Regions from separate parts of the Shewanella sp. AC91-MNA-CIBAN-0169 genome, predicted to be linked through region 1. Evidence: riboswitches for the same ligand, from Rfam matches in the RefSeq annotation. Region 1 holds a riboswitch; the other holds the start of a gene.
The links. Region 1 has a riboswitch for molybdenum cofactor ahead of moaA (GTP 3',8-cyclase MoaA). Riboswitches for the same ligand answer to the same signal wherever they lie in the genome.

Region 1 (15,281 bases):
GAGCGTGAATCGTTAAGGTGATGAACAAGGATCATATTTATAGCTCCAAAAAATATTTTACTTTGATTGGGTGTGAACATAGATCGATTAATATTCAATTCGATCATTGGATCATGACTATGCCATAATAAAATTGACTGGTCTAATAATTCGCTATTTAAGACCCTTATAGACATAACATTCAGATTAAATCGTTACAGTTTTTCGCTGAAAGCTACAAAGGAAAACGCACTATCCATGACAGAGAGCCACGCAAACGTGGTGGTTTGGCAGATAAACGCACGAAAGAAGATCAGGTAGTCGTTCTCATCGTCAAAGATCGCAGCGGTGCCACGACAGATTACATGCTCGGCAGACCGAATAAAGAAAAGATTGAATTGGCAATAAAGCCGATTGTCGTTCCTGACTCTATTCTGTGCTCCGATGGTGCGCGTTCTTATTGTTCTTTTGCAAAAGAGAATAACTTGACGCACTACCGAGCTATTACCAGCAAGGGTGAACGGGTGATTGGCAAGCAGTTCCATATACAGAACGTCAATATTTACATGTCCATTACACCTACTAAGCTGGATGGAGCGATTTAACGGAGTAGGAACAGATTATTTTCCCAATTATCTTGGGTGGATGCGGATCATTGATGTTTTGAAAGAAAACCAAGAATTTGATTTAAAGGATTTTATCTCGGATGCGTTCAGTTTCGAATATCACAAAGACGCACTTCTGGAATGATCAACAACTAAATTCACATACCTAGCTCATTGGTTATATCTTTCATTCGAATCATATGTTTTTGAGGTGACATGTCAGATGATATAACTCCGACTAAAACAACTGTATCTTCTCTTTTTGCATAATAGATAACATGATTCTTTATAGGGAATCGAAATGCGTTACTGGAAACTTCTTCAATGTTCGCTCCCGTATTGTGGGTTGTTAGCGAGTGACTGAAGCTTTTTAAACAAGGCGACTTTATATTTGTAACAAAAAGTATAAACCGTTTAGCAAAATCCTCTTTGCTGCATGCTATTCCCTTTCTAGTGCTTTATCTCTTATTTGTAAAGAATAATGACATTTCATGAGATTTATTTTATACAAAACTGCCAAATATTGCTTGTAAAATTCATCTTGAAAGATAAATAGGCTATAGCTGTTCTTCAATAAAAATAACAGATTTTTTTATTGTTTAAGAAAATTCATTGACTAAATGTAGTAGACTGGTCTATTGTTTGTTGGCTTATTTGTTCAGAACAAACCGTTATCGCGATTTACAAGTCGTTCTATCGGCTTTTTATTTACTCTGTGTCATAGACAGGCGGTCTACTGTAGAGCTAATAGAGAGCCGTATCAAGTTCTGAAGCACTGCCGTAATTAATCAAGAGGAGGTCCTTAAATGGCCTACGAATCACTCAATCCATACACTGGCGAACTCCTTTCGTCATTTCCAGATGCAACAAATACTGAAGTAGATCAGGCGATTGAACATGCGCATAATGCGTTTTTGACTTGGAAAGAAACCAGTTTCTCGGAACGGGCTCGAGTCATGCACAATACAGCAGACATATTACGTCGTGACGTTGATTTTTTCGCTAACCTTCTGACTATTGAAATGGGTAAACTCATACCGGAAGCTAAAGCTGAAATCGCTCTTTCAGCAGATATCTTTGACTATTATGCGAATAATGCAGAGAGGCTGTTAGCATCTGAAAAGCTGCCAGTAGCGGATCCCAGTGAGGGAGACGCTGTATTATCCGCTGAACCGCTAGGGATTTTACTGGCAATTGAGCCGTGGAACTTTCCATTCTACCAAGTTGCTCGTATTGCCGCGCCACAATTATCTGCAGGTAACACCATGTTACTCAAGCATGCATCAAATGTGCCACAGGCCGCAGCGGCATTCGAAAAATTGATGTTGGAGGCCGGTTTACCCCAGGGAGCGTTTAAAAACCTTTATGCAACAAGGGCTCAAATCGAAACGATCATCAATGATCCACGCGTTCATGGAGTTGCACTGACCGGATCTGAAGGTGCGGGTTCAATAATTGCCTCGCAAGCCGGTAAAGCGTTGAAAAAATCTACGCTCGAACTTGGCGGAGCTGACGCTTTCGTTGTGCTCGCTGATGCAGAAATGGAGAAAACTATTAAATGGGCTGTTTTTGGACGACATTGGAATGGTGGCCAGGTCTGTGTGTCCTCTAAACGCATGATCATTGTCGATGACGTTTACGACCAATTTTTTGAAGGTTACATCGCCGGTGTTGCTAATCTGAGGGTGGGGGATCCATTAGACCCATCGACGACATTAGCTCCCTTGTCTTCTGAGGCCGCGGCAGAAGAGATTAAAGATAAGATACGCCAAGCGGTTTCTTACGGAGCGACAGCGACCGAAGTAGGACCAAAGGTTCCCAGCTCGGGGGCTTTCGTCCAGCCAACTATTTTGACCGATATTTCTGAAGACAACCCCGCTCGGTATTGGGAATTCTTTGGTCCAGTATCAATGCTGTTCCGCGCGAAGGATGAGGCGGATGCTGTGCGAATCGCCAACGATTCACCATTTGGTCTAGGCGGGTCAGTTTTCACTGCCGATCCCAATCATGGCTACGATGTAGCAAAGCAAATTTCCACAGGCATGGTTTTTGTTAATCACCCGACAATGGCTAAGGCGGATCTACCTTTTGGTGGCATCGGACGTTCGGGGTACGGCAGAGAGTTGATCGGGCTAGGAATCAAGGAGTTCGTTAACCACAAACTCATCTCCGTGGTTGATATCGATGCGCCGTTCTAAGCCGAAAAGTCCTAAACAATGGCAAATTTTAGGTGAAAATAGTCTGGCTGAATAGCAGAGGGTTGATGTAACTGAGTTAACTGTTTGCACTCAGTTACGCTCCCTATTTTTGAATTTACGATAGCGTAAAGCTAGTCAAGCTTTATGCCTAGTGGTCAAAAACTCGATTCAGTTGGGTTTTAGCTTGCGTGCCGATAGTCGATACGACTTTGATCTTTGCTTCATCGTCCAATTGCTGGGTATGGCCTTTGAGGGTGCTTGGCCTGGGCGAGGCATTGGCTATTCCCATATTCTAACGCTACACACGGAAACATTGATTTCCGCCTACACATTGAGACTAAAGGAAATTTGTATGAAAAATTTCAACTTTTACAACCCAACTAGAATATTATTTGGCAAAAATAGCATTGCAGACCTGAAAGATCAGGTCCCTGATGATGCGAAAGTGATGATTCTTTATGGCGGTGGCAGTGCTGAGCGGACAGGTGTTCTGGACCAAGTTCGTTCGGCTTTAGCTGGGCGAACAGTGCTTGAGTTTGGAGGCATTGAACCAAATCCACGCTTTGCTACAGCGATGAAAGCTGTAGAGATGATCCGTGAAAAAGAAATAACTTTCCTGCTAGCGGTTGGTGGTGGGTCTGTCATCGACGCCACAAAGTTTATTGCAGCAGCGGCAAAGTATGATGGTGATACATGGGAAATTCTGACATCACGCGGATCTGTTATTAAGCAGGCGCTGCCGTTTGGCACAGTATTGACCTTACCGGCAACTGGTTCAGAGATGAACTCTGGGGGAGTAATTACAAATCCAGAGAAGGGTGCAAAGCTTCCGTTTAATAGCGTTTATTGCTACCCGATTTTCTCTGTCTTGGATCCGGAGGTCACCTATACTTTACCTACACGACAAATTGCCAATGGTGTGGTGGATGCCTTTGTCCATACCATCGAACAGTATCTGACCTACCCAGCGGCTGCATACGTCCAAGACGGCTTCGCTGAATCTCTGCTGCGCACACTTATAGATCTAGGTCCTAAAGCTCTTGAGACTCCAGAAAATTATGACATTCGTGCCAATCTGATGTGGACAGCGACGATGGCTCTCAACGGGCTGATTGGTGCTGGTGTGCCTCAAGATTGGGCTAGCCACATGATTGGGCATGAGATTACCGCCTTGAATGATACTGACCATGCTCGAACGCTAGCTGTTGTGTTGCCATCGCTGATGAATGATCAACGTGGGCCTAAACGCGAGAAGCTACTTCAATATGCTAGTAATGTCTGGGGTATCCACGAAGGGTCCGACGATGTGCGTATTGATGCTGTGATCGACGCAACATGTGGTTTCTTTGAACAGATGGGTATCAAAACTCGGTTAGGCGACTACGGCATTGATGCACATGATATTGATCATATCGTTACAGCACTGCAGGGCCATGGTATGACAGCACTTGGTGAAAACAAAGCAATTGCCCCAGATGATGCTCGCCGCATTCTTGAAGCTGCTTTGTAGGAGAAATTAAAGATGACACAATCTGAAATAGTAAATCGTAAATTTGTTTTGGCTGAACGCCCTGAAGGTGAACCGACGAAGAGCACCCTAAGGCTTGAAGCTGCTATGGTCCCTTCTATCGGCGACAATCAGATGCTTTTGCGTACCGAATATTTATCACTAGATCCCTATATGCGGGGACGGATGAGTGATGAACCATCATATGCCGCACCAGTGGAGATCGGCGAAGTTATGGTTGGTGGCACGGTCGCGCAGGTTGTAACCTCGAACGTTGATGGCTTTGAAATAGGCGATTGGATACTCAGTTTCAATGGCTGGCAGGATTATGCCCTATCGGATGGTACTGGGTTGACTAACCTTGGTGCATCGCCAGCACATCCGTCCTGGGCGCTCGGTGTCTTGGGCATGCCCGGCTTTACTGCTTGGGCAGGCTTGACGCAGATCGGTGTGCCTAAGCCCGGTGAAACAATTGTTGTGGCTGCTGCGACTGGTCCTGTCGGCGCAACAGTAGGCCAAATCGGTAAGTTATTAGGTTGTCGTGTAGTGGGCATCGCGGGTGGGCCTGAAAAATGTGTTTATGCGGTAGATGAGTTGGGTTTTGACGACTGTATAGATCACAAGGCTAGTGACTTCTCAGATCGTCTTGCCAAGGCTAGTCCTAATGGTATTGATGTCTATTTCGAGAATGTTGGGGGCAAAGTTCTTGATGCGGTTATTCCCCTCCTGAATTCCAATGCACGTATACCAGTGTGTGGGTTGGTATCGCAATATAATGCCACTGAACTGCCAGATGGACCGGATCGAATGAACTGGCTAATGGGTCAAATCCTACATAAGAAGATTAAGGTGCAAGGCTTCATCATCTTTGACGATTTTGGCCATCTCTACCCGAACTTCGCGAAGGAAATGGGCGCGTGGGTTGAAAGCAGTAAGGTGAAATATCGCGAAGAGATTATCGATGGTCTGGAAAATGCTCCAGAAGCTTTCATAGGCCTTCTTAATGGCGATAATTTTGGAAAGCGGGTGATCCGCGTTGGCAATACAAAATAGGAAAATAATATGAAAATTTTGATGATACTAACATCTCATGATGAACTTGGAGACACTGGTAAAAAAACCGGCTTCTGGTTAGAGGAGTTTGCTGCACCCTATTATGTGTTCAAGGATGCCGGAGCCGATATCACTCTAGCTTCGCCCAAAGGAGGGCAACCTCCAATTGACCCTTCCAGCGATAACGCGGACACACAGACTGATGATATCCGCCGATTTAAGGGGGATCTTGAGACTCAAGAGCATCTTGCTAATACGCTGAAGCTGTCAGATATGACTGAAGAAGGGTTCGACGCAATCTTTTATCCTGGAGGGCATGGCCCATTGTGGGATCTTGCTGAAGATGCTGACAGCATACGCCTAATAGAGGCGTTCGCAGCCGCGGACTTACCTGTTGGGGCAGTCTGTCACGCTCCTGCGATATTCCGCCACACCCAAGGTATCGACGGAAACTCCTTAGTTTTTGGGCGACGTGTGACAGGATTCACTAATACAGAAGAAGAGGCCGTTGGCCTGACCAACGTAGTGCCCTTCCTTGTTGAGGATATGCTTAAAGCCAATGGCGGCCATTATGAGAAAGACGTTGATTGGGCAAGCTTTGTGCTGCGAGACGACAAACTCGTCACAGGCCAGAATCCGGCCTCATCGGCTGCCGCTGCACAAGAGATCCTTGCGCTGTTGAAATAAGCGGAAAAGGTTGACTTGACTGACCCTGTTTCATTATTAAGCGTCTCCATATTCCGAAATATAGGAATTCTGGTTGGCTTCAAGGGGCGGTCAATGTCATCCATCATCCCGAAATTGTACCGGGCGGAACTGTTACCGTATTATTTCCGTGCTGGTTTATGGGCTTATCACAACATTCAATTAAGGAGAAAACATATGAGAACAGTCCATCTGAGTTCTGGCTTTGGGTCTATATTGGCTAATGTAATGGCCCTGTTTGCCGCATTATTCATTGCCTTTCCAACGCAAGCCGAAGCTCCTATCCGTTCCAGCAATGATATCCATGTGACAGCGGAAATGTTTAGCTGCATTTATGATTTGCCCAAAGTACGCAATACCTTTCTATTCCATTCTGACCCTAAAAAACTCAAGGAAGCTATCCGTATTTTTACCAAACGTGTCTCTGATACTGAGTATCCTGTTGGTACTGTAATGCAACTTGTTCCGTTTGAAGCGATGGTCAAGCACTCAAGAGAATACTACCCGGACAGTAATGGTTGGGAGTTCCTCGCACTCGATGTGACGGCAAAGAGTACGACGATCACGAGTCGAGGAGATCATGCTGTCAATTTTGAAGGGCGTGAGTGCTTGAGCTGCCATGCAGCGGGCATCAAATACGATTTCGTTTGCGAGAAAGATCACGGCTGCGCACCGTTGTCTATTGGCGACGAAGAGATCGCAGCTTTTCAGGCTGCTGATCCACGCTGCACGTCGGGTCAGATCAAGGATAAGACACGTAAAAATTCGTAACTAGGCGCGATGTCCAATTATATCAGAGAGGGTAAAATCAGGTGAATCGGTTTTGGCAAAACCTTTGCGTAGACCCTGCATTGGTTCCCTCAGTCAAAAATGCACTCTCCTGCCTGCCAGGAAATGAGGAGTTAATATGATTAATACCCCTGAAAACGACCTGTTTTCTCCAGTTGTTGTAGGACCTTATATCCTGAAAAATCGTATAATTATGGCACCTTTGACACGGGCTCGCTCGGCAGAAAGTATTGCCACATCTATGATGCAAGAGTATTACACACAGCGCTCATCGGCGGGTTTGATAATCAGTGAAGGGCTGAACATTTCACCACAAGCAGTGGGCTACGCCTTTACTCCTGGCCTCTGGACAGCTGAACAGATAGAAAGCTGGCGCCCTGTCACTGCGGCCGTCCACGATAAGGGAGGACGGATATTTGCTCAACTTTGGCATGTTGGCCGGGTTTCTCACCCAGATGTGCAGTTGGGAGGAGAACTACCCGTCGCTCCATCTGCAGTCCGTCCCGATGTAGAAGCGTTCACGGCAGGGGGAAAGAAACCGGCATTGATACCAAGGGCGTTGGGTATTGACGAATTACCGGGAATAGTGGCGGATTTTGAGCAGGCTGCCCACAACGCTCTTGTAGCAGGATTTGATGGTGTCGAAATTCATGCCGCAAATGGATACTTGCTTGATCAATTTATGCGTGATGGGGCTAATCGACGTACTGATGCCTATGGCGGGGTGGTAGAAAACCGCATTCGGTTGACTCTTGAAGTTACCAAAGCCGTTGCGGCAATTTGTAATGGCGGCCGCACTGGGCTACGGATATCTCCCATCAGCACGGCCAATGGCCTTAGCGACAGCAACCCCGAACCGGTGTTCAAGGCTCTTGTTGACCAACTCAATGACATCGATTTGGCTTATCTTCACGTTGTTGAGGGAATAACTCGTGGGCCACGCATAGTCAAAGGGGGGTTTAATTTAGATATTTTGCGACAGCGGTTCAAAGGGATATACATGGCTAATAATGGCTATGACCGAGATCTAGCTTTTGCAGCGCGGCATAATGATACCGCTGATCTGATTGCATTCGGGCGCCCCTATATTGCCAACCCTGATCTGGTTACCCGATTAGAGCTTAATTTATCTCTCAATCCGCTTGACAACGCGACGGCATATGGGGGAGGGGCCGCGGGGTATACTGATTACCCATTCTTGCCTGCGAATGATCCTTGGTGATGGTGCTAATTACCTATTATTTTGAAATATAAAAGGAAGATAACTACTATGAAATCACGTAATCTTGGCGCTGGACTGGGCGCTGTCTCTGCTATTGGCCTCGGCTGTATGGGGATGTCTGAGTTCTATGGCCCCTCTAATAAATCTCAATCTCTCGCGACGCTGGAGTATGCACTTGATAAAGGTATTAATTTCTTTGATACCGCGGATACTTATGGTCTTGGCCGTAATGAGGAACTTCTCAGTAGCTTTCTCGCCCGACACCGCGACGAAATCACTCTGGCGACTAAGTTTGGCATTGTACGTGATGGCCCGCTTGAGGAACGCCGAATTGACAATACCACTGCCTACATGATCAAAGCCTGTGAGGCTTCGCTAAAACGCCTGGGTATAGAAACAATCGATCTCTACTATGCTCACCGATTAAATCCAGCTGTTCCAATCGAAGATACTGTGGGCGCGATGGCTGAACTCGTTAAACAAGGTAAAGTACGTGGCCTAGGGTTGAGCGAGGTATCACCCGCTACCCTGCGCCGTGCCCATGCCATTTATCCAATCGCAGCAGTGCAGTCGGAATATTCTCTATGGACGCGCGATCCAGAAGACGGAATATTGCAGACCTGCAAAGAACTTGGTGTAGCATTTATTCCATACAGTCCGCTTGGCCGAGGTTTTTTGACGGGTAATATCAGGTCTGTTGACGACATGGCTGCAGATGACTTTAGACGTACTTCTCAACCACGATTTGAGGGAGATAATTTACAAAAGAATCTGTCCGTGATCGATGCGCTAACTAAGTTTTCAGATTCAAAAGGCTGTACACCGGCACAGTTGGCTTTGGCATGGGTTCTGGCGCAAGGAGAGCACGTTATCCCTATTCCCGGTACACGTACAGAACGTTATATTGACGAAAATATAGGTGCTGGGTCATTGTCTCTGACAGAGGAAGATATTTCTATACTCGGTAAAATAGCTCCGAATGGCACCATTAGCGGCGATCGTTATACTACTGAGGGGATGCAGCACGTCAATATATAACCTCCATTAAGGCCATCTCTCGTGCCAAAGCTCGAAGGTATGAGGCAGCGAAATAACACTCGCATGCAAGAGATGAATAGAGCTCCGCAAGTGTTAACCATGGCCGTTAATCAGTAAATTAATTATTGAACTGACAAAAATGAGAGGATTAATGTTATTGGCGTCAAATGAGCTTCTCGGTGACACCAGGGATAAGACCGGGTTAAAACTCGTAGAGCTAAATCCTCGTGCTACTTAGAATGACTTTGTGATGGCTTCCGCAAAAATGCTGATAGCCACCTCAAGATCTAAGTACCTAGAGACCGTAACTAATTATCGTTTCGAGTTAGGGTACCTGCGGAACGGATCTATTATGTCAAGCTCTCCGAGGATTTGCTCACTGCGTTAGATTCTAGTGGACATGACAATGTAGCCATTTACGGAGAAGCCTATACCTCAAGCGCTACTTGCTAGAAAGTCTGTTGCTGCAGGCTTTAGTTAGCTTAGTTCCCTAGGTACTGATGTTTTTGTTATAGGCTGTGATGCCGGCTACCTATTATCTGGCTAGCAAGTGATGTGCTTTACCAACAAAAAGAAGGGGCACTTATAGTAGTGTTATTCCTGATGAAGGAAATGCTCAAAGCCAGTGGGGGCAGTAAACTGAAATTGATGATTGGCAAATCTATGTTGTGACGTGTGGGTTGCTAGTCACTGGACAGTTTCCGGCTTGCTCCGAAGCTGACATGTACGTTTTGTCTTAAAGGGCAGACAGTTTTCCCCAAAGAGCGTGTCTTGAATGTTATCAGTTACCGAATTAACCATTGATAGGACGTTATTGTCTAAATCAGTTTTTTTAACCGAGTGACTCTGCGGTACAGAGTGCTAAATTAATTGTAACAGGAGTTCGAAAACTCAATGAATAGACTATTAGTCCTAGCGTTAGGAATGTTTTCCATAGGCACTGGCAGTTTCGTTATGGCTGGCCTTCTACCCGAAGTAGCTGCGAGTTTTAATACCAGCGTAGGTGATGCGGCAAGTATGATTGCGGCATTCGCTGTAGCTTATGCTCTGGTTATACCTATTGCCGCGATCCTATTGGTGAATTTTTCGTATAAACCTATTTTAGTTGTGGGCATGCTAATTCTTGCTGCAGGCCATGTGTTCTCAGCACTGGCGCCAACTCTAGAATTAGCTATCGCTGGTCGTGCGATGGGGGGGCTGGGAGGAGCTCTGTTTATGCCAATTGCCGGAGCGGCGGCGACAGCGATAGTCGCGCAAGAGCATTGGGGCCGTTCATTAGCAATCATTACAGCTGGATTGAGTGCGTCAACCGCGATTGGGGCTCCATTGGGAATTGCTCTTTCAACGAGTTTTGGTGACTGGCGGCTTGGTATGTGGCTTGTTGCTGCACTGGCTGGTGCTGCGGCTATTGGGATTGGAACTCTAATGGAACCTATTCCAAGAACGGTCACAAAAAAAAGGAGCAGGGATTTACTTGCCTCAGTAATGAAACCAGCAGTACTGGGATTATTAGGAACAACATTGTTTTTAATGATCGGATCTTATATCGTTCATACTTATGCCAGTGTAATTCTTATGCCTACGACTGGTGGTGACGGCAAAACATTAGCTATTCTAATGGCAGTTTGGGGCGTTGCGGCTACCCTTGGAACTTTTTTCGTCGTTAGGCTTACCGACCGATGGGGTACAAGGCCGATTATCTTTTTCGGGCTCTCGATTTTGAGTGTAAACTTCTTACTGTTGCCATATCTTACCAATTCAACGTTCGTATCTATTTTGTCACTTGCGCTCTGGGGAGCGATTGCTTGGAGCTGCTTGGTACCTCTGCAGCACCAGCTAGTCAAAGTTGCACCTACTAGTGCATCCATCGTGCTGGGCCTTAACACATCAGCTATATATCTAGGCGTTTCGTTCTCAGCGTCCATTGGAAAACATGTATCTCAAACACTTGGAAGTGAGTACTTGAGCATAGTTGCGGCCGGATTTACGATTCTGGCCTTGGCAATATATGAGGTACATCGGATTATTGTAAACCGGAATTTGAAAATGCTCAGCACCTTACAGGGCTAGTTTTCATTATGGCCCTTAGTGACATTTTCAATGCAAAATCAATATTTTTCGCTTTGAGATAAGAGTGAGTACATTCATTTGCACAAAAATGTGGCATATGTAAGCGATCATTTATTCTTTGCTTACCTTACCGCAAAATTTGCTTTTGTCACAGTAGCAAACACAATCTTGTCAGTGTGAGTCGAGTCATAAATAGTAAACGATATAACCTTTTTAGCTAAGATATTAACCTAAGGGGTATTTGTATTGCGGTATCTAGGCCTATAGTTAGATCTGACGGTTCTCCGAGCTTTTTGTCCTACGTCAACGATATGGACAGTTAGCCGTGGTAATTTTGCCACCGGGGTGAGTAAATAAATGCACTTACCTCCCACACTTGGAAAGGTTAACATGTCCCAATTACAAGACAGTTTTGGTCGACGTTTTCATTATTTACGAATGTCAGTGACTGATGTTTGTAACTTCAAATGTACTTATTGCTTGCCCGACGGCTATCGCCCAGACGGTAAACCTACGTTTTTAACTCTCAACGAGATTGAAAATTTAGTTGCTGGTTTTGGTGATGTCGGTACGCAAAAAATTCGTATCACTGGTGGCGAACCCACACTTCGTAAAGACTTTACCGACATAGTGCGGATTGTTGCCGATAATCCTAATATTAATACTGTCGCCATGACAACTAATGGCTATCGCTTACAGCAACATGCCAAAGAATGGTATGACGCCGGATTGCGACGCATTAATGTGTCAGTTGATAGCTTAGATCCTAAAATGTTTTACCAAATTACCGGTGAAAATAAATTCGACCAAGTGATGCGTGGTATTGATGCCGCACTTGAGGCTGGGTTTGAGCGAGTCAAGATTAATGCCGTGTTGTTAAAAGGTCTTAATGATAAAGATTTACCGCGTTTTTTACATTGGATTAAAAATACACCCATTGATCTACGTTTTATTGAGTTGATGGAAACTGGTTTAGGCCGTGATTATTTTAACGCCCATCATCTCGCTGGCGTCGATATTAAAAAACAACTTGAACGAGAAGGCTGGTTATATGATCTGCCTGATGTTGATGATGGTCCAGCACAAAACTTCAGTCATACAGATTACAAAGGCCGTATTGGGCTAATCATGCCTTATGCAAAAAACTTTTGTGCCAGTTGCAACCGTTTACGTGTCTCTGCAAAAGGTAAATTACATCTATGTTTGTTTACTGAAAATGGCGTGGATTTACGTGATTTACTCCAAGATGCTTCTCAACGAGATGAATTAATTAGCCGTTTACACGGTCAATTAGCTCAGAAAAAAGAAACCCACTTTTTACATCAAGGCATTACTGGCGTGACTCAACATCTTGCCTCAATTGGTGGTTAAGCTATTTTAAGACTAATCAAACTGATACGACACCCACAATGTCAGTGACGCTCAGTCGATAGACATTGAATTTTAATAAGGCTGTAAAAGTATGAGCGATCGTTTTACCCATATTAACGCCGATGGCAATGCCCATATGGTCGATGTTACTGAAAAAGCGGTCACCGAGCGTGAAGCTCGTGCTGAAGCCTTTATTGATATGGCACCAGATACCTTAACCATGATCATGAGTGGTAGCCATCACAAAGGTGATGTGTTCGCTACAGCACGTATCGCGGGTATTCAAGCCGCAAAAAAAACTTCAGATTTAATTCCTTTATGTCATCCACTAATGCTAACTAAAGTAGAAGTAGATCTAGAGGCTCAACCTGAAAATAATCGTGTTCGCATTACCAGTTTGTGTAAGCTGTCTGGTAAAACCGGTGTCGAAATGGAAGCCTTAACCGCAGCGTCTGTGGCGGCATTAACGATATACGATATGTGTAAGGCTGTGCAAAAGGACATGATTATTTCTCAAGTCCGCTTGCTTGAAAAACGCGGTGGTAAGTCTGGGCATTTTAAAGCCTAATCAGTTAATTATCACTAGCGTAAATTTAAATACGTTTTATGAATAAATACGTTGAGAGACTACTATGATCCAAGTGTTATTTTTTGCCCAAATCCGTGAACTATTAGGTACCGCTAAAGTTGAACATTGTGCCGACAATATAGATACCGCCGAAACGTTACGCGTAGCGCTTGCTGCCACAGATGATAAGTGGGCAAAAGTGTTGGCATCGGATAAATTATTGGTCGCGATTAATCAAACTATGAGCCAGTGGGATTCGCCTGTAAACGATGGTGATGAAGTCGCCTTTTTCCCTCCAGTTACGGGAGGTTAGAATGAATAATCAAATCATGGTGCGAGTGCACACCGAAGACTTTAATGTTGCAGATGAATATGCGCTGCTGGCCTGTGATAATCAGGACGGTGCTGTAGTTAATTTTGTCGGTAAAGTGCGGGACTTTAATGATGGCAGTGCGGTAACCGATTTAACCCTAGAGAATTATCCTGGGATGACAGAATCAGTATTAATGCAGATTAGTGAACAGGCTTGTGAACGCTGGCCATTAAACAAAGTGACCATTATTCACCGTTTCGGTACGATGTCGCTCGGCGAACAAATTGTATTTATTGGTGTGACCAGTGCCCATCGTAAAGCGGCTTTTGCTACCTGTGAGTTTTTAATCGACTTTTTAAAAACGAAAGCGCCTTTCTGGAAACTTGAAGCGGGTGACGATGGTGCTAAATGGGTTGAAGCACGTGATAGCGATCAACAAGCAGCTAAAACGTGGCAAAAATAATTTTCCATATTGCTCGTAAATAGCGAGGGTAAATCTTCAATGTATTTCATCAATACCATTGTTCATTTTTTTAATCGGCTTTCGTTGAAGTTTTATACTGGCGGTATCTCGGCGTTACTTGCGATTATTAGTTTAGTTGGATTTAGTTCAGCAAGCATAGCCAGTGACACACCAGCTATTGCCGCCGCTGCAAATATTCAGTTTGCTGTGGCTGAAATTGCCACACGCTTTGAGCAGCAAACGGGGCTATCTGTAAGACTCAGTTATGGTTCATCAGGCAATTTTGTCACTCAGATTAAGCATGGTGCGCCTTTTGAGTTAATGCTCAGTGCTGATGAAGATTATATTGATATTCTGCATCAAGCTGGCTTGACTCAAAATAAAAGCATTATTTATGCCATTGGTCGATTAGCATTGGCTGCGCCTAAATCATCACCACTCATTTTGGACCCTGAATTAGTTGGATTAACGCAATTAATCAACGATGGTAAATTGTCGCGGTTTGCGATTGCCAATCCTGATCATGCTCCTTATGGTGAGCGTGCCCGAGAAGTCCTTAAAGCGAAAGGTTTATGGGATGCGGTGCAGCCTAAATTAATTTTAGGCGAAAATGCCTCACAAGCCGCCCAGTTTACCATCAGTGGATCAACCCAAGGAGGAATCGTACCATTATCATTGGCGCTAACGCCTGAGTTTATCAAGCGTGGTAACTATGTCGAGATCCCCGATGCTCTGTATCAACCGATCAATCAACGGATGGCATTAATGCCCAATGCCTCTAAAACGGCAGAACGTTTTTATCAATATATGCAATCACCTGATGCACAGGAAGTTCTCTCTCAATTTGGGTTTAATTTACCCATCCATGTTATTCGTAAGGTGGATTAATGGATTGGCAAGCTCTGTGGTTGTCGGTCAAACTGAGCTGTTTTACGGTGATATTACTCATTCCACTGGCCATTTTTGTTGGTCGTGAGTTAGCCTACTGCCAGTTTAAGGGAAAGTCATGGCTAGAGGCTTTAATCATGGTGCCATTAGTGTTGCCACCTACTGTCATAGGTTATTACTTATTAGTGGGTTTAGGTGACCAGAGCATCATTGGTCAATGGGTTGAGCAGTTAGCTGGGCAACAACTTGTGTTTCATTTTTCTGGTTTAGTGATAGCCTCTATTATTGTCAATATTCCCTTTGCCGTTCAGCCGATACAACGTGCGTTTGAAACCGTTCCTATCGATATTCGCGACGCAGCTGCTTGTTGTGGTATGAGTCGTGTACGTATTTTTTTTCGAGTAGAATTACCCATGATTTGGCCTGGTGTATTAACTGCCGTTGTATTGTGTTTTTCCCATGTCTTAGGTGAATTTGGTGTGGTATTAATGCTGGGTGGAAACATTGCAGGT
Region 2 (15,281 bases), on a different contig from region 1:
TGTCTATTACTGATGCTATGCATGAAGGTGCGTTGTGGGCATCATTTGCGGTAGCCACTAAAAGCTCTATTCCTGGTAAGGCACTTAAGCAGTATCTAACCTAAGCCCAACACGGGTTAAGTTAAGGTTTGCAGGCGAACATTGTGCATTTGTTAAGTGTGTGCGGATAACTCAAATAATATTGCTTTGTCATTTTAGTGTCATTGTTGGCCTATATGATGAGCCCGTCTAAACAACTTTTATAGCGTCGAATGGTTCAGACCATTTTTAGCTATTATTTTTGCTATATTATCTCCCATTTTATTTATGGCCTTACTCTTCCCCAGTAAGGCTTTTTTTTGTCTGAAAATTGGGTATATTGGCACTCTATAATCATGCTTAAGCAAGGGTATGCTGGATGAGTAAGCTATTGGTAAAGAGTATTTCTGGGCTGTATTTAGGCGACCAAGTGCAAATGCATAACGGTGTTGCCAGTTGTATTAACCAAAAACATGCCGCTAAGCAGTTGACCGTGCAATTTGACCACGTAATAGGCAATCGTGAGGCCGACCCTAAACATCACGGCGGCCTCGATAGAGTGTTGCATCATTTTCCGCGTGAGCATTATGGCCAATATCGCCGCTGGGATTTAATGACTACGTTTCGTGATGCACCTTCTATGGGTGAAAATATCAGTACCGTTGGCCTTAATGAAGCACAGGTTAATATTGGTGACATCATCCAAATTGGTGATGTCACCTTGCAAGTTACACAACCTCGTTCACCGTGTTTCAAACTCAACCTACAGTTTGGTCATCCTAAATTTGCCTTAGCCATGCAAGAAAGCCGTATGTGCGGCTGGTTTTATCGAGTGTTGTCTGAAGGTGACATTCGTCCGAGTGACAGTATCTGTTTGCTAGAAAGAAAAACGGATATCAGTGTGGCTAAAGCGATGCAGATTTATTTTTTAGCTGAATTTGATGCAGAGCAATATCAGACATTGCTTGAGTGCGAAGGCTTAGCGCAAAGTTGGGTTAATTCATTGCAACGCCGGCTGGATCAGCAAAGTATAGAAGATTGGGCAATGCGCTTATATGGCAACGCCAGTTAATGCCTCCCGGTATGATAAGAACGATATGATAAAAACAACATGATAAGGAATATCAAATGAGTGAACAGATAGTCGAAGTTAGCAAGCAAGCCAAAGATATGGGGTTATTGATCCATGCTGCCAGTTTTGCCGGTTATGTGTTTCCGCTAGGAAGTGTTTTAGGCCCTTTAATTGTCTGGTTAATGAAGCGTGATGAATTTGAGTTTGCCAATCAATGCGGCAAGAACTGTCTTAATTTTAAATTGAGCTTAATGATATATGCCATGGTGTCAGCAATATTAATTTTGATTGGCGTGGGAGTAATACTATTAGCAGCTCTAGCATTGCTTGATATTATTTGTACTATTATCGCTATTATTAAAGCCAACGATGGCATAGCTTACCAATATCCGCTCACTATCCGGTTTATTAAGTAACCCGAACTCGAAATAAAAACGCCACTCAAATGTGTGGCGTTTTTGTTAAAGCGCTTTCTAAAGATATTACACTTTAAAGCGGGCTACTAAGACATCTAGTCGACTGGCTAACTGATTCAATGATTTACTCGCATTTGCAGCCGCGTGAGCGGTATCTGCTGTTCGTAGAGTGATATCGTTGATTTCAGTCACATTACGATTAATGTCTTCAACCACGGTAGATTGCTCTTCAGTGGCGGCAGCAACTTGAATGTTCATATCGCTAATTAGCGCAATGCGTTCGCTAATACCACTTAACGACTGGCTTGCTTCATCGACAGCTGTAACACCTTCGAGTGAGCGGCTACGAGATTGCTCCATAGCATTAACTGCGCGACTGGTTTCTGATTGAAGCTTATCAATCATATTTTGCACTTGGTTGGTTGATGCAGCGGTGCGAGAAGCTAAGTTACGTACTTCATCTGCAACCACAGCAAAGCCTCGTCCAGCTTCTCCAGCGCGAGCGGCTTCAATGGCTGCGTTCAGTGCCAGTAAGTTGGTTTGCTCTGAAATGGCACGAATAACATCTAAAATACTGCCAATTGATTTAGTGTGTGTCGCTAGCGACTCAATCACTTCACCGACTTGTTCAACGTCTTTAGACAATTGATTGATAGTCGAACGCGCACGGGTTACAACTTTTTGACCATCAACAGATTCAGTATCTGCATCACGAGCGGTGACAGCGGCTTGAGCTGCATTGCTAGCAATTTCGTTAACCGTGGCGCCCATTTCGTTAATGGCAGTAACAACCATGATGGTACGGTCTTTTTGTAACTGACTATCCGCTAATGTTTGATTAGATTGGTTTGATACATCAAGTGCCGATAAACCTAGTTGTTCGCTGGTTTTGGCAACTTCGACTACAGTATCTTGGATTTTGCTGATGAAGCTATTAAAGCCTCGGGCAAGCTGGGCTATTTCGTCATCGCCATTAACTGGTAATCTTTGGCGTAAATCACCTTCACCTTCACCAATGTTACGAAATAGCTCGGCAATATGTGCAATCGGACGACTAACCGAACCCGCGACGGCAATTGAAATGGCAATAAATACCGCAGCGATCAGTACGGTCCATAATAATATCTGATAAGCCGACTCTTGTAGCAGGGCAAATACTTCTGCTTCAGGTACTTGAGCGACCAAGTACCAATCCATTGATTTAATGTAGCTACTAGCAATTAACATGTGCTGACCATCTACTTCTGCTTTAACTAAGTTAAAGTCATTTTTGTTTAGTAGCTGGTTAGTATTAGCGTTAGGGTAAAGGTTACTGAGTTTGCTTTTACCGATCTTACTCGTGTCTTGGTGCAGTTTGACGTCACCTTTAGTATCAACTAAATATACAAATCCGCTGTCTTCAATTTTAAATGAAGCCAGTAAATTAACCATATCATCTAACGATTTTGCTAGGCCTACCAAACCTCGACCATCAGGTTGTTGATAATTAATGTAGAGCTTAACATCACCGTTACTAGGCTCTGTGAATACATTCAGCATTCGCTCTTGCTTACTATCGCGATAGTCAAAAAACCAAGCATCTTGTTGTTGGTTTAATATGCGTAAAAACCCATCTTGGTTGTAGTATGCCGCGGTTTCACGGTCGGCATAAGATGCTTGAGCTAAATCATATTGATTTTTTATGCTATTAAGTTCAGCTATAACAATTTTTTCTTGGTCTGCAGGTCGGCCATTTTCAAGCCATTCAAGCAACATTTTACTATTAGCTAGCTGTTCGCCTGCATTCATTAGGCTACTGATTTCGAGATCGATCTCGTTGCGAATTTGCATGAGCAAACTCGGCATTTCCGAGTTTAGCATCCGCTGTTCAACAACTTGTTTTGCACTTCGTTGACTTAATAATCCGACTAAGATCGTGGATAGCAATACAGCAACCGTCACGGTCAGTAATATTTTTTGCTTAATGGTAAGTGTATTCATCTACAACAGCCTCTTGGGAGTATCTCTATGGTATATCGGACACAATGGCAATAAATTGATAGTTATTTTGCTGCTAAGTTGATTCAGTCAGCAAAATAGCCTTTTGGTGTAGGTTGTTTTGATTTTATGTGGGTAATGATAGTCGATAAAACAAAAAAAACGCACCTATATTTAAGTGCGTTTTATTGACTGTGCCAATATTTTAACTATTGGTTCGCTTACATATTTGGATAGTTTGGCCCGCCGCCGCCTTCTGGTGTGACCCAGGTAATGTTTTGGCTTGGGTCTTTAATGTCACAAGTTTTACAGTGAATGCAATTTTGACCATTAATGACAAACTTTTTGTCGCCGGCTGCTTCAACAACTTCATAAACCCCGGCAGGACAGTAACGTTGCGCGGGTTCATCAAATTTAACTAAGTTAACCGATATTGGGATACTTTGGTCTTTTAGATGTAAATGACACAGCTGATCTTCTTCATGAAAAGTATTCGACAGATATACCGACGATAACTTATCAAAACTCAACTTGCCGTCAGGTTTAGGATAGTCAATTTTATTGTAATCGCTAGCTAAGCCCATCGTGGCGTAATCTGGGGTCGTGTCTCTAAACGTCACTGGAAACTTGCCACCAAACCAATTTTGGTCGATATAGTTAAAGGCGCCACCGATTAGCGTGCCAAACTTATGCATTGCAGGACCAAAGTTGCGCGAGCTATAAAGCTCTTCATGTAGCCAGCTTTTTTCGAAGCGGTCTTGGAAGCAGTCGAGATCTTTGCCGCCTTCAAGCCCGGCAATTAAGCCTTCGCCTAAGGTTTTTGCCGCGATGATACCGCTTTTAATTGCCGTATGCGTGCCTTTGATTTTGGCAAAGTTAAGCGTACCCGCATTACAGCCAATGATTAAACCACCAGGAAAACTCATTTTAGGTAATGAATTTAAGCCGCCTTTGGCAAGGGCGCGAGCACCATAGGATAAGCGCTCACCGCCAGTTAATGTTTCGGCAATCACTGGGTGTGTTTTATAGCGTTGAAACTCATCAAATGGACTGAGATGAGGGTTTTTATAGTTTAAATCAATAATTAACCCAACAGCAACTTGGTTGTCTTCCATGTGGTATAGGAATCCACCACCAGATGAGCCATCCACGAGAGGCCAGCCACCGGTATGAACCACTTTACCCTGTTGATGTTGCTCTGCAGGGATTTTCCAAATTTCTTTAAAGCCTAAGCCATAATGCTGTGGCGTTTTACCATTGTCTAAATGGTATTTTTGGATCAGTTGTTTACCTAAATGGCCACGGCAGCCTTCTGAAAATACGGTGTATTTGGCATGCAATTCCATACCCGGCATATAGCTGTCTTTATGTTGACCATTTTCGCCAACACCCATATCACCGATTAAAATGCCTTTAACGCTGTTATCTTCATTAAACAGTAATTCACTGGCTGCAAAACCTGGGAAAATCTCTACGCCCATGGCTTCAGCTCGGTTGGCTAACCAGCGAGCTAAGTTACCCACACTAATAATGTAGTTACCATCATTGTGCATTGTTTTAGGCACTAAGCTGTTGGGCATTAAGCGAGATTTTGTCTCTGAGTTTAGCAGGTAGATTTCGTCATGAGTGACTTTGGTGGTTAGCGGGATGTCTGAATCACGCCAATCATTAAATAATTCGTCCAGTACATCGGGTTCAAATACGGCACCCGATAAAATATGAGCACCAACCTCAGAGCCTTTTTCTACCACGCAAACAGTGATTTCTTTATCGGCATCTTTAGATATTTGCATTAAACGACAAGCGGTCGCCAAACCTGCAGGGCCAGCACCGACAATTACTACGTCGAACTCCATTGACTCGCGTTCCATCTTCTCACCTTTCAAAGTTTCCCGTTCATTGCGGGTTTATTGTTTTTTATAACGATTAAAATAAGTAAACGATCGTTTATCCTTTACTCACCTTACCGCAAAATGAACGTTTGTCACAGTGGCAAACTCAATCTTGTTAGCGTGAGTCGAGTCACAAATAGATAACGATATAGTCTTTCAAGCTAAGATATTCACCTAAAGGGGTATTTGTAAAACGGTATTTAGGCCTATAATTGGATCTGACGGTTCTCCGAGCTTTTTGCCCTACGTCAATGATATGGGCAGTTAGCCGTGGTAATTTTGCCACCGGGGTGAGTAAAGAAATGCACTCACCTCCCACACTTGGAAAGGTTAACATGTCCCAACTACAAGACAGCTTTGGTCGACGATTTCACTATTTGCGGATGTCAGTTACTGATGTTTGCAATTTCAAATGCACTTATTGTTTACCCGACGGTTATCGTCCGGATGGTAAACCTACCTTCTTAACCCTCAACGAGATTGAAAATCTGGTTGCCGGTTTCGGTGAGGTAGGCACACAAAAAGTTCGTATCACTGGTGGCGAGCCCACTCTACGCAAGGATTTCACAGATATTGTGCGGATCGTTGCCGACAATCCCAATATTAATACCGTAGCGATGACCACCAATGGGTACCGTTTACAGCAACATGCCAAAGAATGGTATGACGCAGGTTTACGGCGCATTAATGTGTCTGTTGATAGCTTAGATCCTAAAATGTTTTATCAAATTACTGGCGAAAATAAGTTCGACCAAGTAATGCGCGGTATTGACGCGGCTCTTGAAGCGGGTTTTGAGCGAGTTAAAGTCAATGCAGTATTATTGAAAGGCTTAAACGACAAAGATTTACCGCGTTTTTTACAGTGGATTAAAAACACGCCTATTGATTTACGTTTTATTGAATTAATGGAAACCGGTTTAGGTCACGACTACTTCAATGCGCATCATTTGGCGGGTGTAGACATTAAAAAACAACTTGAGCGAGAAGGCTGGTTATATGACTTGCCAAGTGTTGATGATGGTCCTGCGCAAAACTTCAGCCATGCAGATTATCAAGGTCGTATTGGATTAATTATGCCTTACGCCAAGAATTTCTGTGCCAGCTGTAACCGCTTACGAGTTTCTGCAAAGGGTAAATTACATTTATGTTTGTTTACTGAAAATGGCGTCGATTTACGCGATTTAATACAAAACCCTTCGCAGCGAGATGAATTAATTAGCCGCTTACACGGTCAATTAGCGCAGAAAAAAGAAACCCACTTTTTACATCAAGGCATTACAGGTGTGACTCAACACCTTGCCTCTATTGGTGGTTAAGCCGTTATTGAGTTAAACCGACTGACGCGGCAATACATGTGGCGCTCAGTCGATGGACATTGAATTTGATTAAGGCAGTAAAAAAGCATGAGCAATTGTTTTACCCATATTAACGCCGATGGCAATGCCCATATGGTCGATGTGACTGAAAAAGCCGTCACTGAGCGCGAAGCCCGCGCTGAAGCTTTTATTGATATGGCCGCGGATACTTTAGCCATGATCATGAATGGCAGCCATCACAAAGGTGATGTATTTGCTACCGCACGTATTGCCGGTATTCAAGCGGCTAAAAAAACATCTGATTTGATCCCATTATGTCACCCTCTAATGTTGACTAAGGTTGAGGTGGAGCTTGAAGCTCAGCCTGATCATAACCGCGTGCGCATTACCAGTTTGTGCAAGTTGTCGGGTAAAACCGGTGTTGAAATGGAAGCGCTAACAGCAGCTTCTGTGGCAGCCTTAACCATTTACGACATGTGTAAAGCCGTACAAAAAGACATGATTATTTCTCAAGTTCGTTTGCTTGAAAAACGCGGCGGGAAATCGGGTCATTTTAAAGTCTAATTCGGCCATTACGAACTAACATAAACCCAATATTTGTTATGAATAAATGCATTGAGAGACCACTATGATCCAAGTGTTATTTTTTGCGCAAATCCGTGAGTTATTAGGCACCGCTAAAGTTGAACACAGTGGCGATAATATTGATACTGCAGAAGCATTACGTGCAGCGCTTGCCGCTACTGATGATAAATGGGCCAAAGTGTTGGCATCAGACAAATTGCTGGTGGCGATTAATCAAACCATGAGTCAGTGGGATTCACCTGTAAATGATGGCGATGAAGTGGCCTTTTTCCCTCCTGTCACAGGGGGATAATATGGAACATCATAGCAACCAAATTGTTGTACGAGTCCATACGGAAGACTTTAGTGTCGCTGATGAGTACGCCTTACTTGCCTGTGATAATCAGGACGGTGCCGTGGTTAATTTTGTTGGCAAAGTACGAGACTTTAATGATGGCAGCGCTGTAACTGACTTAACCCTCGAACATTATCCTGGTATGACTGAATCAGTATTACTGCAGATTAGCCAACAGGCTTGTGAACGTTGGCCTTTAAATAAAGTGACGATTATTCATCGAGTGGGTACGTTGTCGCTCGGCGAACAAATTGTGTTTATTGGTGTAACCAGTGCTCATCGTAAAGCGGCTTTTGCGGCATGTGAGTTTTTAATCGATTTTTTAAAAACGAAAGCGCCTTTTTGGAAGCTTGAAGCAGGTGATACTGGCGCTAAGTGGGTTGAAGCGCGTGATAGCGATCAGCAAGCAGCCAAAATGTGGCAAAAGTAATCGTCTATATGGCTCGTACATAGCAAGGATAAACCCTCAATGTCTTTCATTAACGCCAACATTACTCAGCGTTCATACTCATATCTACCCCGATTCCGGGCTGGCGTTATCGCATTATTCTTTGCCATTGTTAGTTCCGTAGGGTTTAGTTCTGCAAGTGTCGCGAGTGATGCTCCGGCCATTGCTGCGGCTGCTAACATTAAATTTGCGGTAGATGAGATAGCGATACGTTTTCAGCAGCAAACGGGTTTGGCTCTGCGGATCAGTTATGGTTCTTCGGGTAATTTTGTCACCCAAATTCAGCATGGTGCACCGTTTGAGATGATGCTCAGTGCCGATGAAGATTATATTGAGCGGTTACATCAAGCGGGCTTTACCCAAAATGATGGCGTTGTTTATGCCATCGGTCGGCTTGCTCTTGCTGCACCTAAGAAGTCGCCGTTAATTTTAGATCCTGAGTTAGTTGGATTAGCGCAATTAATCGCCGATGGAAAGGTGTCTCGTTTTGCGATAGCAAATCCTGATCATGCTCCCTATGGTGAACGTGCGCGTGAAGTCCTTAAAGCGAAAGGTTTGTGGGACGCACTGCAACCTAAACTGATTTTAGGTGAAAATGCTTCACAAGCTGCCCAATTTACCATTAGTGGATCGACTCAAGGTGGTATTGTGCCGTTATCATTGGTGCTATCTCCTGAATTTACCAAGCGTGGTAACTATGTGGTTATCCCTGATTCGCTATATCAACCGCTTAATCAACGGATGGCATTAATGCCTAATGCATCTGAAACTGCGGAGCGATTTTATCAATACATGCAATCAGCAGATGCACAGGAAGTATTAACTCAATTTGGGTTTAATTTACCCAAACCTGCTGTAAAGAAGGCTGATTAATGGATTGGCAAGCTCTGTGGCTGTCGGTCAAACTGAGTTGTTTTACCGTAGTATTGTTAATTCCGTTGGCCATTATTGTCGGGCGGGCGTTGGCATATCGCCAATTTAAAGGTAAATCATGGCTTGAAGCTTTGATCATGGTGCCGTTAGTGTTACCGCCAACGGTCATTGGTTATTACCTGCTAGTAGGGTTAGGTAATCAGAGCATGATTGGTCAATGGGTTGAGCAGTTAACCGGCCAACAATTGGTGTTTCATTTCTCAGGATTGGTAATCGCTTCCATTATCGTCAATATTCCCTTTGCGGTTCAGCCTATTCAACGTGCTTTTGAAACCATTCCTATCGATATTCGTGATGCCGCAGCTTGCTGTGGCATGAGTCGATTACGGATATTTTTTCGAATAGAATTACCTATGATATGGCCTGGTGTATTAACGGCCGTTGTACTGTGTTTTTCCCATGTATTGGGCGAATTTGGTGTGGTGTTGATGTTGGGCGGTAACATTGCCGGTGAAACCAAAACCATCTCAATAGCGATTTATGATAGTGTGCAGGCATTCGATTTCGATTCTGCAGGAATGATGTCTTTGGTATTATTGTTGTTTGCGGTGAGTGCGTTAGCGCTCACTACAAGTATGTCGAAGCGCTTAGGAGGGCATCGTGGTGCCTCACAACGCTGACCTTATATGTGATATTTCACAAACATTGCCCATTCCATTGGAAGCTCACTTCAGTTGTCGGGCTGGTGAAGTGCTAGCCGTGGTTGGCCCTTCTGGTGGCGGTAAAACCACCTTACTGAGAATGATTGCCGGTTTGAGTCTACCTCAACGGGGCCGCATTCATTGTGGTGATAGATTATGGTTTGATGCAAAGCAGTCTATTTCGTTAACTCCCCAGCAGCGACACATCGGTTATATGCCACAGCATTTTGGCCTGTTCCCTCATTTATCGGCACTCGACAATGTTATTTCTGGGCTCGATCATGTGCCGAAAGAATTACGAAAGCAACGAGCATTAGATTGGCTAGAACGTGTCAATTTACATGGGTTGCCTGATCGCTTACCCGCACAATTGTCTGGTGGACAACGTCAACGAGTTGCGCTTGCCCGTGCTCTCGCGCGTGAGCCGGCTATCCTACTGTTAGATGAACCCTTTTCTGCGGTAGACCGAGAAACCCGCGAACGCTTGTATATTGAGTTAGCTCGCTTAAAGCAGCAATTGTCTATTCCCGTGGTCATGGTAACGCATGACATCCATGAGGCATTGTTACTGGCTGATAAGATGATACTGATTAGTCAGGGGCAAATGCTGCAACAAGGCAAACCATTTGAGGTACTATCTCATCCTAATAACGAAGCGGTTGCACGGCAAATGGGCTTGAGGAATATTTTTGACGGTCAAGTCGTATCGCAAGATATTGAACGTAATATGACCCAATTTACACTAGGTGATGAATTGATTGTCAGCGACAGTGCACCAACATTAACTGTCGGCCAATCTATCCGTTGGGTTATTCCGAATCAAGGTATTCGCTTTAACGCCATCAGCAGCGGTCGTCTGTGTAAAAGCTTAAATAAATTAGAAGTACTAATTGAATCTGTGTTGGTGATGGGTGAATCATCACGAGTGATAGCGTCAGTTGTAGGCATTGGATCCATTATCAATGCAGACGTGCCGACACATTTAGTGCATAAGTTAGCCTTAGCGCCAGGGGTGCAAACGACTATTGCGCTTAAGTCCGATCAAATTCATATTTTAAGTGCACAGTCTGAACTCGGATAACCAAGGTTAAATAATCATTTTTACTGCTCAGAATGTCAGATTTCTGATAATAAACTGGTGATTGATGTTTGAATCAGACCATTTAGCGACCTAAATAGCGCATTTGATATAAAACCTTCCTATTTGTGCTGATTTGTATAGGTTTACCCGCTGTCACATTTCTAAAAAATGTTGTGTCATGACAGCCCATCTCACTGAAAAATGGTATTTATGATCAATTATTAATCTTAGATTTCTTGGGACTTTGGCTGCTCTTAGGTAGAGTAGGCGTGTGATAGAATTTTCAATTATATAGAGGCTTGTGATGGTTCGGTTGCTGCTAGCAATATGCTTTCTTCCTTGTGCCGTGATGGCCACACCATCTATGCACTCTTTATTGATCAATGGCGATTTTTTAAAGCCAATAACGGTCATGGAACAATTAGAGCAACAAGACGAAGGCACCATATGTGACTTTGATGTTGATGTTGAAGAAGGTTTGTTGGTGTATAAGATTTCTATGGTTAACGTAGAGACTCACCGAATCAATAAATACCAATACCGAGCCTTAGACGGTACATTATTAACTGAAAAATCGTCTGCTTATGCCTCTGATGATATTGGTCAAGTTAATGCGGCAAAAATGCTGCGAGCTAAGCATATGAAGTTTTCAGAATTAGTGACCCTCGCGATTGAAAACCAACAAGGATATTTAACACAGGCGGAATTGGACCACGATTTATCAATTAGTTATCTCGAACTAAAGTTACTCAATCAAGATAGTAGAAATACTATTGCTTTCGATATTGAGACTCTACGTCCACTACCTCTGCTCAAATGGGATTAAAGACTCTATGACTATGCGTATTTTATTGGTTGAAGATGATGCTACTACGTTAAAGTATGTAGCCGACGGATTTACGGCTCAGAAATATCAAGTTGATAGCGCGACTGATGGTCAAGAAGGCCTCACGTTAGCCAAGCATAACCAATATGATTTACTGATCCTCGATCGCATGTTACCAAAGCTAGACGGCTTAACATTATTGTCTGCTCTGCGTACCAGTGGTAATAAAACACCAGTACTTATTTTATCGGCATTAAGTCATGTTGACGAGCGTGTAAAAGGTTTACGTGCGGGCGGTGATGACTACATGACCAAGCCATTTGCCTTTGCAGAATTGTTAGTACGTGCTGAAAAACTTGCGCAACGTAACGTGGTTGAACCGGCTGCCACCGAAATTGAAGTGGGCAGTTTAAAGATGGAATTATTAACCCGTAAAGTCACCCTTGACGATAGCGAGTTAATGCTACAACCAAAAGAATTTCAATTGCTTAAGTATTTGATGGAGCATCCTAATCAAGTGATTAGCCGCACATTATTATTTGAAGCTGTATGGGACTACCATTTTGATCCTCGCACCAATGTGATTGATGTGCATATTGCAAAGTTACGTCGCAAGTTTGAAGAGCTTGGCCATGGTGAGTTAATTGAAACCGTTAGAGGGGCTGGATATCGCCTTTGTAAAAGGCATTAAGCCTTACCAAAGTAGTGCGTGGCGGATCACGCTGATCTTCTCGACATTAGTAACCATACTCATTGTTATGTTGGTGCTTAGTCTCTATAGACAGTTAGTGATCGAGCAACAAAATCAAGTAGATAAACATCTAGCTGCAGAAATGCAGCGCTATCAACAGTTAGCATTAACGGTTAACCGTCGCAGTTTTGCGGCTCAAATTCGTGCTGCCGATCCTAAAACTGCACTGATTGCCTGGCGCAACAGTGTAGATATGGTGGGCGCATTGACTTTCTTACCCGAAAATATGCCACAACTGCCTGAAACGAAAGATTTCCCTATCTTTACTGGTGGTCCAGATAAACTGCATATTCTTACTGGTGGCTTAGTTATCACCCGTTATGGCCCAGTATTAATTGCTACACGTACCGATCAACTCGCGGCTTTAATCGAGAAGTTTATTAACGCTGCATTTTGGGCCGTTGCATTCACTTTAGGGCTCACGCTAGCGTTAGGCTATATTTTCTCAAAAGCCATTTTGAGACGACTGGTCGAATACAACCGTTTGAGTGAACAGATTGAAGCTGGACACTATGAAACCCGTCTGCCAGTAAGCGAAAGCCAAGATGAATTTGACATGCTGGCACGGCAATTTAATTTAGTACTCGACACCTTAGAGCAAAACTTACGAGCCGTTCGCGGTGTGACCGATAACATTGCCCATGATTTACGTACGCCATTATCGCATTTACGCATTGGTATTGAGCTGTTGTCGCAAAAACCTACAGCTGAACTTGCCGATGCCACCGCTGAGCTACTCGAAGAGTTAGACCACTGTTTGGGAACTTTCGATGCGATGTTATCGTTAACGCGCATCGAAGAAGGTCAGCAAACGCTTGATTTACAGCCGGTGAGTTTACAGCAAATCTGCCAAGATTTATTTGAAATGGCTGAGGTGATTGCCGAGAGTCACGACCAAGTATTGAGTATTAGTCTAGCAGATGATGTTCACGTGAATGGCGATAAGTATTTGTTGTTTCAGGCATTATTTAATCTAGTGGATAACGCGATAAAGTATTCACCTAATGGCGCCACGATTAATATTATTCAGCACGGTAAACACATTCAAATTAGTGATAATGGACCGGGTATTATTGACGAAGATAAAGAGCGGGTATTCGATCGCTTAGTGCGCTTAGACCCTAGCCGCCATTACAAAGGCACTGGTTTAGGATTATCGATGGTAAAGGCTATTCTATCGCGTCATAAAGCGACGATTTCACTACTCGATAATAACCCTGGTTTACTCGTGAGTATTCACTTTAAATAACCCTGCGAGCCTCTCATTTAATCGTTGTTGGATAATATATGTACCAAGTGATAAGTGATCAAACAGACTTTATTGTCATCAGTAAATCCGTGAATGTTCATTTTCATAGCCAAGATGGCAATGCTGGAGTGATTGCACAGGCTGAGGCTGATGTAGGTTACAAGCTTTACCCTGTTCATCGGCTCGATACACCGACTTCTGGTTTGCTGATTGTGGCTAAATCCCCTCAGGCTGCAAATATATTTACCAAAATGTTTACTGAGCATAAAGTTCAAAAATATTATTTGGCAATAGCTTGTGGTAAACCTAAAAAGAAACAAGGCTGGATTATCGGCGATATGGCGAAGTCGCGTCGCAGTATGTATAAGTTACTGCGAACCACAGAAAACCCTGCAGTGACACAGTTTTTTAGTCAGAGTATTGCCTCTTGTATGCGGATGTATTTACTAAAACCGCTGAGTGGCAAAACCCATCAATTAAGAGTGGCCTTAGCCAGTATTGGTGTGCCTATTTTAGGCGATAAACTCTATGGTGATGAGCTGAGCGATAGATGTTATTTACATGCTTATAGTTTGCATTTTACCTATCTAGAGCAGGTTTATTGTTTCAAGCAACTGCCTCAGTTTGGTAAGCAGTTTTTGTTACCTGAGTGCCAACAACTTATGATGAACCAATGGCAATCACCGAATGACTTATCGTGGCCTAGTAAAGACTAATCTCTGCCTATTACTCCTATCAGAGGTAAACTTAAGCTGCTGTCTCAATGCAATTACGGCCCGCTTTTTTTGCGCTATACATGGCTTTGTCGGCTCGCGCTAGAATATGCTTAATTGGTGTGTCTGGTGTGACAATCGCACAACCGATACTAGCAGTAATGACAAGTTTATTTTCCCCTGTATCAATAATAAGGTCGGCAAGTACTTGCTGGCATCGTGAAGCCATTTGATGAGCTTGTTCTAGAGTGCAGTTTGGTAATAAAATCAGAAACTCTTCGCCGCCATAACGGCATAAAAAATCGTCATTCCGAATAACATTATTAATAGCATTCGCTGATTTCTCCAGCACAATATCCCCCATAGCATGACCCCAATTATCATTAATCGCTTTAAAGTGGTCTAAATCGATTAAGAGGATGCAGTAAGGTATGTTGGAAGTGTGCCAACTACTGTGGATGTGTTGTAATTGCTTATCAAGAGAATGACGATTCCAAATACCGGTAAGAGCATCACGGTTGGCAAGGGTGAGGATTTTTGTCACGAGCTTGTTGATGGAGTTACCCACAATTAAAATGTTAACAAGTAATATCAGTATGATATATACCCATAGTGTCGGTTTAGCATCAGCCGTGTTTAAGGTGGCAAAAACAGTGATTTTGTCTGGAAAAAATAACAGTATGATGGGCCTTAGTAGAAATAAACAGCCAATTAATGCTATTGGGATAACTAACCAGTTGGTAGCAAAAGCCGTAAATGTATCTCTAAATGCGTGTAAATGATCTCGAGCTAGCCCAAAAAATAATATTGATGCCGCTAAAGATAAAATAGAGACCAAATAAACGGCTTCGGTGCGCTGTGGTGTGACCAAAAGCATCAATATCGCCGCCATAGTGATGACGGTTAAATCGAATAATTTGCTACTGGGTAATCTGTATAGTCTTTGTGCACCCCAGCGAAGAGTACTCAGTCCAAGTAAGATCATTACATCAGCCGTGAACCAATAAAGGTAACTAGGTTGGTCTGTTC

Region 2: linked by a shared signal. The riboswitch ahead of moaA (GTP 3',8-cyclase MoaA) and the one ahead of moaA (GTP 3',8-cyclase MoaA) in region 1 are both predicted to bind molybdenum cofactor.

Annotation. Positions count from the first base shown of each region.
Region 1 is NZ_JBEOPM010000028.1:3,275-18,555, reverse strand. Features, by position in the region: gene AAEY98_RS18860 (glutathione S-transferase) at 1-98, opposite strand, end outside; partial or broken gene AAEY98_RS18855 (IS1595 family transposase) at 201-651, shown strand; gene AAEY98_RS18850 (NAD-dependent succinate-semialdehyde dehydrogenase) at 1,391-2,782, shown strand; gene AAEY98_RS18845 (iron-containing alcohol dehydrogenase) at 3,135-4,292, shown strand; gene curA (NADPH-dependent curcumin/dihydrocurcumin reductase) at 4,305-5,342, shown strand; gene AAEY98_RS18835 (type 1 glutamine amidotransferase domain-containing protein) at 5,352-6,029, shown strand; gene AAEY98_RS18830 (hypothetical protein) at 6,123-6,818, shown strand; gene AAEY98_RS18825 (alkene reductase) at 6,955-8,058, shown strand; gene AAEY98_RS18820 (aldo/keto reductase) at 8,107-9,096, shown strand; gene AAEY98_RS18815 (MFS transporter) at 9,991-11,166, shown strand; molybdenum cofactor riboswitch at 11,437-11,569, shown strand; gene moaA (GTP 3',8-cyclase MoaA) at 11,557-12,537, shown strand; gene moaC (cyclic pyranopterin monophosphate synthase MoaC) at 12,629-13,105, shown strand; gene moaD (molybdopterin synthase sulfur carrier subunit) at 13,170-13,418, shown strand; gene moaE (molybdopterin synthase catalytic subunit MoaE) at 13,420-13,881, shown strand; gene modA (molybdate ABC transporter substrate-binding protein) at 13,921-14,769, shown strand; gene modB (molybdate ABC transporter permease subunit) at 14,769-15,281, shown strand, end outside.
Region 2 is NZ_JBEOPM010000021.1:34,829-50,109, reverse strand. Features, by position in the region: gene AAEY98_RS16720 (PfkB family carbohydrate kinase) at 1-104, shown strand, start outside; gene AAEY98_RS16715 (MOSC domain-containing protein) at 398-1,090, shown strand; gene AAEY98_RS16710 (DUF4870 domain-containing protein) at 1,147-1,506, shown strand; gene AAEY98_RS16705 (methyl-accepting chemotaxis protein) at 1,573-3,486, opposite strand; gene AAEY98_RS16700 (electron transfer flavoprotein-ubiquinone oxidoreductase) at 3,705-5,354, opposite strand; molybdenum cofactor riboswitch at 5,591-5,723, shown strand; gene moaA (GTP 3',8-cyclase MoaA) at 5,711-6,691, shown strand; gene moaC (cyclic pyranopterin monophosphate synthase MoaC) at 6,779-7,255, shown strand; gene moaD (molybdopterin synthase sulfur carrier subunit) at 7,320-7,568, shown strand; gene moaE (molybdopterin synthase catalytic subunit MoaE) at 7,570-8,040, shown strand; gene modA (molybdate ABC transporter substrate-binding protein) at 8,080-8,931, shown strand; gene modB (molybdate ABC transporter permease subunit) at 8,931-9,611, shown strand; gene AAEY98_RS16665 (ABC transporter ATP-binding protein) at 9,592-10,713, shown strand; gene AAEY98_RS16660 (hypothetical protein) at 11,063-11,539, shown strand; gene AAEY98_RS16655 (response regulator transcription factor) at 11,553-12,230, shown strand; gene AAEY98_RS16650 (sensor histidine kinase) at 12,298-13,539, shown strand; gene AAEY98_RS16645 (TIGR01621 family pseudouridine synthase) at 13,578-14,255, shown strand; gene AAEY98_RS16640 (GGDEF domain-containing protein) at 14,287-15,281, opposite strand, start outside.